DNA from 2 places in the Burkholderia sp. MSh2 genome. Region 2 is predicted to be linked to the other one. Evidence: riboswitches for the same ligand, from Rfam matches in the RefSeq annotation. Region 2 holds a riboswitch; the other holds the start of a gene.

Region 1 (3,402 bases), on a different contig from region 2:
GCTCGTGCGCGTGCGCAATTCGCTGAAGCGCGCGTCGCTCACCGAGATCTTCGGCGAGCGCGTGTTCAGTTCCGAACAGGTTGCACGACCGAAGCCCTACCCCGACGTCTACCTGCATGCGGCGCAATCGCTCGGTGTCGCGCCGGCGCGCTGCGTCGTCGTCGAGGACAGCGTGTCGGGGCTGAATGCCGCGCGCTCGGCGGGAATGAAGACGATCGCGTTCGTCGGCGCGAGCCACATTCCCGACAACTACGCGGATGCGCTGCGTGCGATGGGCATCACGCGAATCATGCGCAAAATGGACGAGCTGCCGGCGCTCGTCGAAGCCGGCATGCGCGGCGAATTCGGCGACGTGCAGTCGTAAACGTCAGGCGACGGCACACCGTTGAACGACGTGCCGTCGCGAACGCAAGCCGGCCGGTCAATCGCCGAACGCGACCAGCCGGGCCGGGCTATCTGCGCTTAACGCAGCCACTCTCGCGGGATCCCGGACGTGCTGCTGCTTTCCGGGTAAAAGTAGATGAAATAGCGGCGGCGCGTGCCTTCGACGACCGGCCCGGCCGGCCATGCGGCGTCCTTGCCGGCCGCGGTTGCCGGATCGGGATTGTTCGCAGCCGCCTGGGCCAGGTTCGGGACACCTGCCCCGCCGCCGACGCATGCGCGTTCCGTTGCGTTGATTGTTCGCATGATTTTCCTACCTCTGTTGACTCGTGATCGACACCCGCGCGTGACTGCCGCGGGCTCCGGTGCAAGCGCAGCGGTACCGCTGCCAAGCCCGGCCGAGTATAGGTAGCGCTCCGGAAGCCGAATATCGCCGATTCTCCAGATTTGCGGCCCGCCCGGCACCGCGTCTACGCGTCGCTCAAGCAGCCCTCGCGCGCAGCCGCCAGCGCCTCGCGAAACTCGACCAGCTCCGCGATCGTCAGCATCGGCAGCCCGTGCCGTTTCGCAAAACGCTCGACGTCGTCGCCGCGCGTCATCGTGCCGTCCGGATTCATCAGCTCGCACAGCACGCCGGCCGGCTTCAGGCCGGCAAGGATCGACAGGTCGACCGTGCCTTCCGTGTGACCGCGACGCGCCAGCACGCCGCCCGGTTGCGCCCGCAACGGAAACACGTGCCCGGGGCGCACGATGTCGTGCGGCTTCGCGCCGTCGGCGATCGCCGCGCGGATGGTCGTCACGCGATCGGCCGCCGAAACGCCCGTATGCACGCCTTCGCGCGCCTCGATCGAGACGGTGAACGCGGTGCCGTTGCGGCTCTCGTTGGTCTGCACCATCGGCGGCAGGTCGAGCGCGCGCACCGTGTCGTCGGTCAGGCACAGGCACACGATGCCGCTGCACTCGCGGATCAGCAGCGCCATCGTCTCGGGCGTGATGCGCTCGGCGGCGACGATCAGGTCGGCCTCGTTCTCGCGGTCGTGATCGTCCTGCAGCACGACGGCGCGACCCTCGCGCATCGCGTCGAGCGCGGCGGCGATGCGCGGCGGCAACGGTTCGGAATCCAGCAACGGGAGATCGGCAAAGGCGTCGGCGGGAGCCGACGAAGAAACGGACATCAAGGACATGTGAAACGCTCCTCGCAAATACGATTTGGGCGAAAAACGTTTCAGGGCATTGCAAACAGACAGAACGGCAACCCGCTTCGCACGCATCGCGAAGCGGCCCTGGCGGACATGGCTATCTGCACATCTTCTCTCATCCGGACTGTGACCGTCGGCTCTGGCATTCGACCAGATCTGCTGACCCCGCGCGGTGGCGCGGGCGCTCGCGGGCTCGCCGGCTTACGCCAGCCTACCGCCGGTGGGGAATTTCGCCCCGCCCTGAAGACGCACTGTTTGCCGGACGGGGACGCCCCGTCATCGGCGGGCCAAGCATACATCAGCTGCGCACGCGGCGCAGCGGGCCACACATAAAACCTTACTGACGACTCCGTCTAACGGCATCGTCCGAATGGCCGACGGCCGCGTCGCGTCTCCGCCCGGGACAGGCGGCAACCGCCGTGCGCGGCCGCGTCGTTCAGCCGGCCGCGTGCGCGGCCGCGTCGGGCACGAGCCAGCGCGGCGGCACCTCGGGGCTCACCGTCACGCGGAACGCGCGCGCTTCGCTGTCGCCCGGGTTGCGCAGGTTGTACGGCTGGTCGGCGTCGAACACGATCGCGTCGCCGGTCGCGAGCAACTGGCGGCGGTCGTGCACGCTGACTTCGAGCGTGCCCTCGCTCACGACCAGGTTGACGGTCGTGCCCGGCGCGCGGCGCGTGCCGGGCTCCGTATGCAGCGGTGCGATCCGCAGCTCGTGGAATTCGGCCGCGGCCGGCTCGCCTTCGGGGTACAGCGCACGGGCCGAGAAGCGGCCGTTCGAGCTGACGACGCGCGACGCGCGCTCCGCCGCCAGATGCTCGAAGCCGTTCACCGCATGGCGGCGCAGAAACGCGGCAACCGACACTTTCAGCGCCGCGGCGATCTTGCAGAGCACCTTGATCGACGGCACGCTGCGCGCCGACTCGATCTGCGCGAGCATCGCGCGCGACACGCCGGACAGCCGCGCGAGCGCATCGAGCGACAATTGCCGTTCGGCGCGCAACCGCGCGAGATTCACGCCGACGACCTGTTCGAGAAGATCGAGCGACGCGGACGTCCGCGCTTCGGCGGCATTGCCGGACTCGAAAGAGGACACATCGCGCACCAGCGCCAGGGGTGAAGACATAGCATTGCCTCCGGGCCGCCACGCGGCCCTGCGTAGGGGGTAAGCCGGGATCGGAATCGGGTTGCGCCTGCAACGGCGCGTATCGAGACGCTATCACCCGGCCTGGCACGGGCAAACGAAGTTATCTTCACACCGTTATCAGCATCGCGGAGGAATGCGTTTCTCGCGAGCCTGTTCCCGCCGCTATCGCGTCGCCGTCGCGCCCGTGCGGCGGCGCCCCGTCGGCGGCGTGCCGCTCACCTCACGGCCGGCGCGGCGCCCCGCGCCGGGGCCCGCGCATCGAGCCGCATCGCGAACCACGTGACGACGAGCGCGGCGAACGTCACCGCGACGGCGACCCACGGCAGCGCATCGAGCGCGAAGCCGTGCGCGAGTGCAAGGCCGCCGAGCCACGCGCCGCCTGCGTTGCCGACGTTGAATGCGCCGATATTCAGCGTCGAGGCCAGATGCGGCGCGCTCGCGGCCTTCTCGACCACGCGCGCCTGCAGCGGCGGCACCGTCGCGAACGCGGCGATCCCCCACACGAACACGGTGACGGCCGCCGCGACCGGCAGGTGGCTCGTCTTCGCGAACACGGCCATCACGGCCATCAGCGCGACCAGGATCGCGATCAGCGACGGCATCAGCGCGCGGTCGGCCAGCCTGCCGCCGAGCGTGTTGCCGACCCGACGGTCAGGCCCGCGCCGAACAGCACCAGGA
Region 2 (3,402 bases):
CCTTGCCTCGATCAGGAGCCAGGCGCTGCGGCCGGCCAGGAAAGCCGTCTGCACGACGTGCAACGGATGCAGGAATCCCGCCTTCGGATACGGGCCAAAGAAATGCAGGCGGAATCCATCGACGACATCATTGCTCGTGACCAGCAGCCCGGCCATCAGGACGCAGAGCCCGTAGGATGCGAACATGATCGGCCGCTCGCTCCGGCGCGACACGATCTCCGTGACGAAATGATAGAAGGTCGTCGGCAGGAACAGGATGAACAGATAGCCTGCCTTGACCAGCAGGTTGGCGACGTTCGCATCGGTCGTCTGGAACAGGAACGCCCATGTTCCCTGCCAGACGAAGGTCGACGCACACATCAACGCGAACGGGACGGACACGCGCGTGAGCCCCTTGGTGGCCAGCACGTAGAGGCCGAACCCGAGGAACAGGGCAGATATGAACGCGGGAAAGATCGAGTACATGATGCGTAAATCCACGATGTTCACTGGTCGCGCACCACTGAACTGTCTCGGCCGGTGCCTTTAACGAGAGTAGCACGCAGCCGTAGGCGAGCGAGCGCGGCGGGTTGGTCCACGGGGCCTCCGCGCATCACAATGGCTGGTTGCGCGCGTGACGATGCCGGATAGGATAGTCGAACGCCATCGCGATCGTGAAATGGTCGCCGATTTACATCCTGGCCGCTACAGGCGGTTTCCCCGTGTTTGCATTCGCCATTGCGATTGGGCGAGCTGTCGCAGTGGCGAATGTCGATCGCCTTGATGTAACGCAAGCTGCGGTCGATCGTGTGAAGCGGGAACGCTATCGAGACGTCAATTTCGTTCGGGAAAACTGCCTGGCGAGAAGGTAAGTCGATATCGATTTGCAAATGTATTTTCGAATCAATTGCATTGATGGAACATGAAATATCGAATAATCGGTTGACTCTATACACCTATCCGTGAATTCGCGTCCCTGTCATTATTGCTGGGGCGCGAAGGGGCCGCCTCGTTGCCGTGGGCGATGGTGGCGTTGGCGTTGCTCGCGCCGGCCGTGGCGCAGTCGGCCAGGATGCATGGGTTCCGGCCCGGCCGCCGGGGCGCGATGGTCTGACGGGAGGCATCTTCGGGCGATGCGGCGATGCTCTCGTGCTACGGAATCGCGCCAAGGAAACCTGGAGCGATCCGGGCGCGAGTCTTGCGGAACACGTGGCCGGAACCTGGCAGCGGCTTGCCATGAACCGGTTGCGCTTGCGTCAAGCCGATCACGCTTTGGGGCCGTCTGAATTTGCCGAAGAGCCCCGTTGATGGGCGGATGCAACTGGTGAGGCATGGAGCGTGTCAGCCGCCAGCCTGCAAAATCCAGGTTCGCGTGCGCGATCGTACAGGACGATCGAAGCCAGAAACAATCGCGGCAGGACTGTGGTAGATTCCGTCTGCAGCCAAGTGCTGCGAACGTTCTCAGGGCGGGGTGAAATTCCCCACCGGCGGTAATCGCGCGATTGCGCGTAGCCCGCGAGCGCTTGCCGGGGATGGTTGTCACGGCAAGGTCAGCAGACCCGGTGTGATTCCGGGGCCGACGGTTAAAGTCCGGATGAGAGAGAGCGGGGTTCGTTGCGTACGCAAGGTACGCGGCTTGTCCCTGTGCGCCCATTCAACTCACACAGGATCAGCCGATGACACAGATTTCCCACGTTTCCCCAACTGCCGCTCCCCGTATCGCTTTTGTCCAGTCGTGCTGGCACAAGGAGATCGTCGACCAGTGCCGAATCGCGTTTGTCGATGCACTGGGCCATGCGAACATGAGCGAAGCGGATTGCGATTTCTTCGAAGTGGCCGGCGCCTTCGAGATTCCGCTGCATGCCAAATTACTCGCGAAAACCGGCAAATACGCGGCCATCGCCTGCGCCGGGCTGGTTGTCGATGGCGGCATCTACCGCCATGACTTCGTCGCGCAAGCGGTGATTTCGGGTCTCATGCAGGTGCAGCTCGATACCGAGGTGGTGGTGCTGTCGGCGGTGCTGACGCCGCATCATTTCCATGGATCGGCCGAGCATGTCGGTTTCTTCCACGAACACTTCCTCGTGAAAGGCGCGGAGCTCGCGCGTGCATGCGTCGATACGATCGGCGCGGTTGCCGCGCTCAAGGCGGAATCCGCGGCCACTGCGATGAAGCAGGCCGCCTGACGCTTGCGCTGCGTCCTTGCCGAACGGCAGGGCGCGTGCCGCGGGGTGGTTTGCCCCGTGGCACGCATGGTGGCTTTGCTGGCGCGTCCGCGAAGCTGACGTCGATGCCGCGCTTCTGCAGTCGTTCGACGTATTCTCGAGCGGGCCTTCGGTACGTCGCGACCCTATGGACGCGATTCATTGCGCCGAAAATCGCAAACACGAGGGCAGGCTACGTTTCCAGGCGATCCAGGAACGCCATTATCGCGTCGCGTGATCCAAGAATTTTCTTGTCTGCCCCGTAGTCGCCAAACAGTCGCTGGTGGCCAATGTATGAACTTGGCCCTTGACGGCTTCGATACGTCGAAGCCCAATCCAGCAATGCGTCGAATGACGCCGCGTCTCCTCCACGACGCACGCCCCGTTGGCGAATGTTCTCGACGCATTCCGTTTCATCGGGACACAGCCAGATGAGTGCCGTGGAGTCGCTGCGGATCTCATTGACGAGCGAACCGTAAATTCCTTCTATCACCCAGCGGTCGGTTTTCGCGGCGTCTCGCAGCAACCGTATGGCCTCGTTGCGCTCGCGAGCAACGTTGTACCCGCCTGGAAGCCAATGAATCGAATCCAGATCGATACAGGGCGACCCCATGCGATTTGCAATGCGTTCGGCAAGCCAGCTCTTTCCCGAACCGGAATTTCCCACTATCAGTGTTCTAAGCAAATTCATGCGGAGACCTATCTCGTGTTGCGCAGTGGTTGCTCCCGGGGTATGCCCGGGGCCGGCATCGATGCGCAGCTTACTCGCGCGGGCGGTGGGACGCTATCGAATCGGTTCGAAGCGTGCGGTCGAAGGCCGCAACGTTGTCGGGTTATGTCGAGCGCTTACTCTATTCAGCGGACGATCGTTCCTGATGACCGCACTGAATACTGCGGGCTGTCGTACACGATGACCAGGGCGCGTGATTTCGCGAACAGGTTGACGTGGCGATTGGCGGGGCGGGGAGCCGGAAGCAGATCGGATTCCCTTTTTCAAGTAACGGCGGAATTGGTTGCGCAACGTGACGTTCTACCGTGTCGAACCTGCGGTGCCGCGACTCTGAACCAGACGAGGTGCGATTCAAGCCAGGCGTTGGGAGGGACTGCTGGCGGCGAGTATGTGCATACCGTGGCCGGACGATCTCTGATTCACGAATAAAGACGTCGTGCGCTTTCCACGACGTCATTTCTTGTTGCTTTCATATTCTTTCGTTGTCGC

The links. Region 2 has a riboswitch for FMN ahead of GQ57_RS23860 (6,7-dimethyl-8-ribityllumazine synthase). Riboswitches for the same ligand answer to the same signal wherever they lie in the genome.
Region 1: linked by a shared signal. The riboswitch ahead of ribB (3,4-dihydroxy-2-butanone-4-phosphate synthase) and the one ahead of GQ57_RS23860 (6,7-dimethyl-8-ribityllumazine synthase) in region 2 are both predicted to bind FMN.

The regions. Positions count from the first base shown of each region.
Region 1 covers NZ_JPGM01000042.1:3,849-7,250, forward strand. Annotated here, with positions in the region: gene GQ57_RS25195 (HAD family hydrolase) at 1-364, shown strand, start outside; gene GQ57_RS25200 (hypothetical protein) at 463-687, opposite strand; gene ribB (3,4-dihydroxy-2-butanone-4-phosphate synthase) at 852-1,565, opposite strand; FMN riboswitch at 1,684-1,832, opposite strand; gene GQ57_RS25210 (helix-turn-helix domain-containing protein) at 2,017-2,703, opposite strand; partial or broken gene GQ57_RS25215 (MFS transporter) at 2,940-3,402, opposite strand, start outside.
Region 2 covers NZ_JPGM01000038.1:45,535-48,936, forward strand. Annotated here, with positions in the region: gene GQ57_RS23855 (sensor histidine kinase) at 1-465, opposite strand, end outside; gene GQ57_RS42020 (hypothetical protein) at 486-869, opposite strand; FMN riboswitch at 1,433-1,589, shown strand; gene GQ57_RS23860 (6,7-dimethyl-8-ribityllumazine synthase) at 1,656-2,165, shown strand; gene GQ57_RS40040 (adenylate kinase) at 2,377-2,874, opposite strand.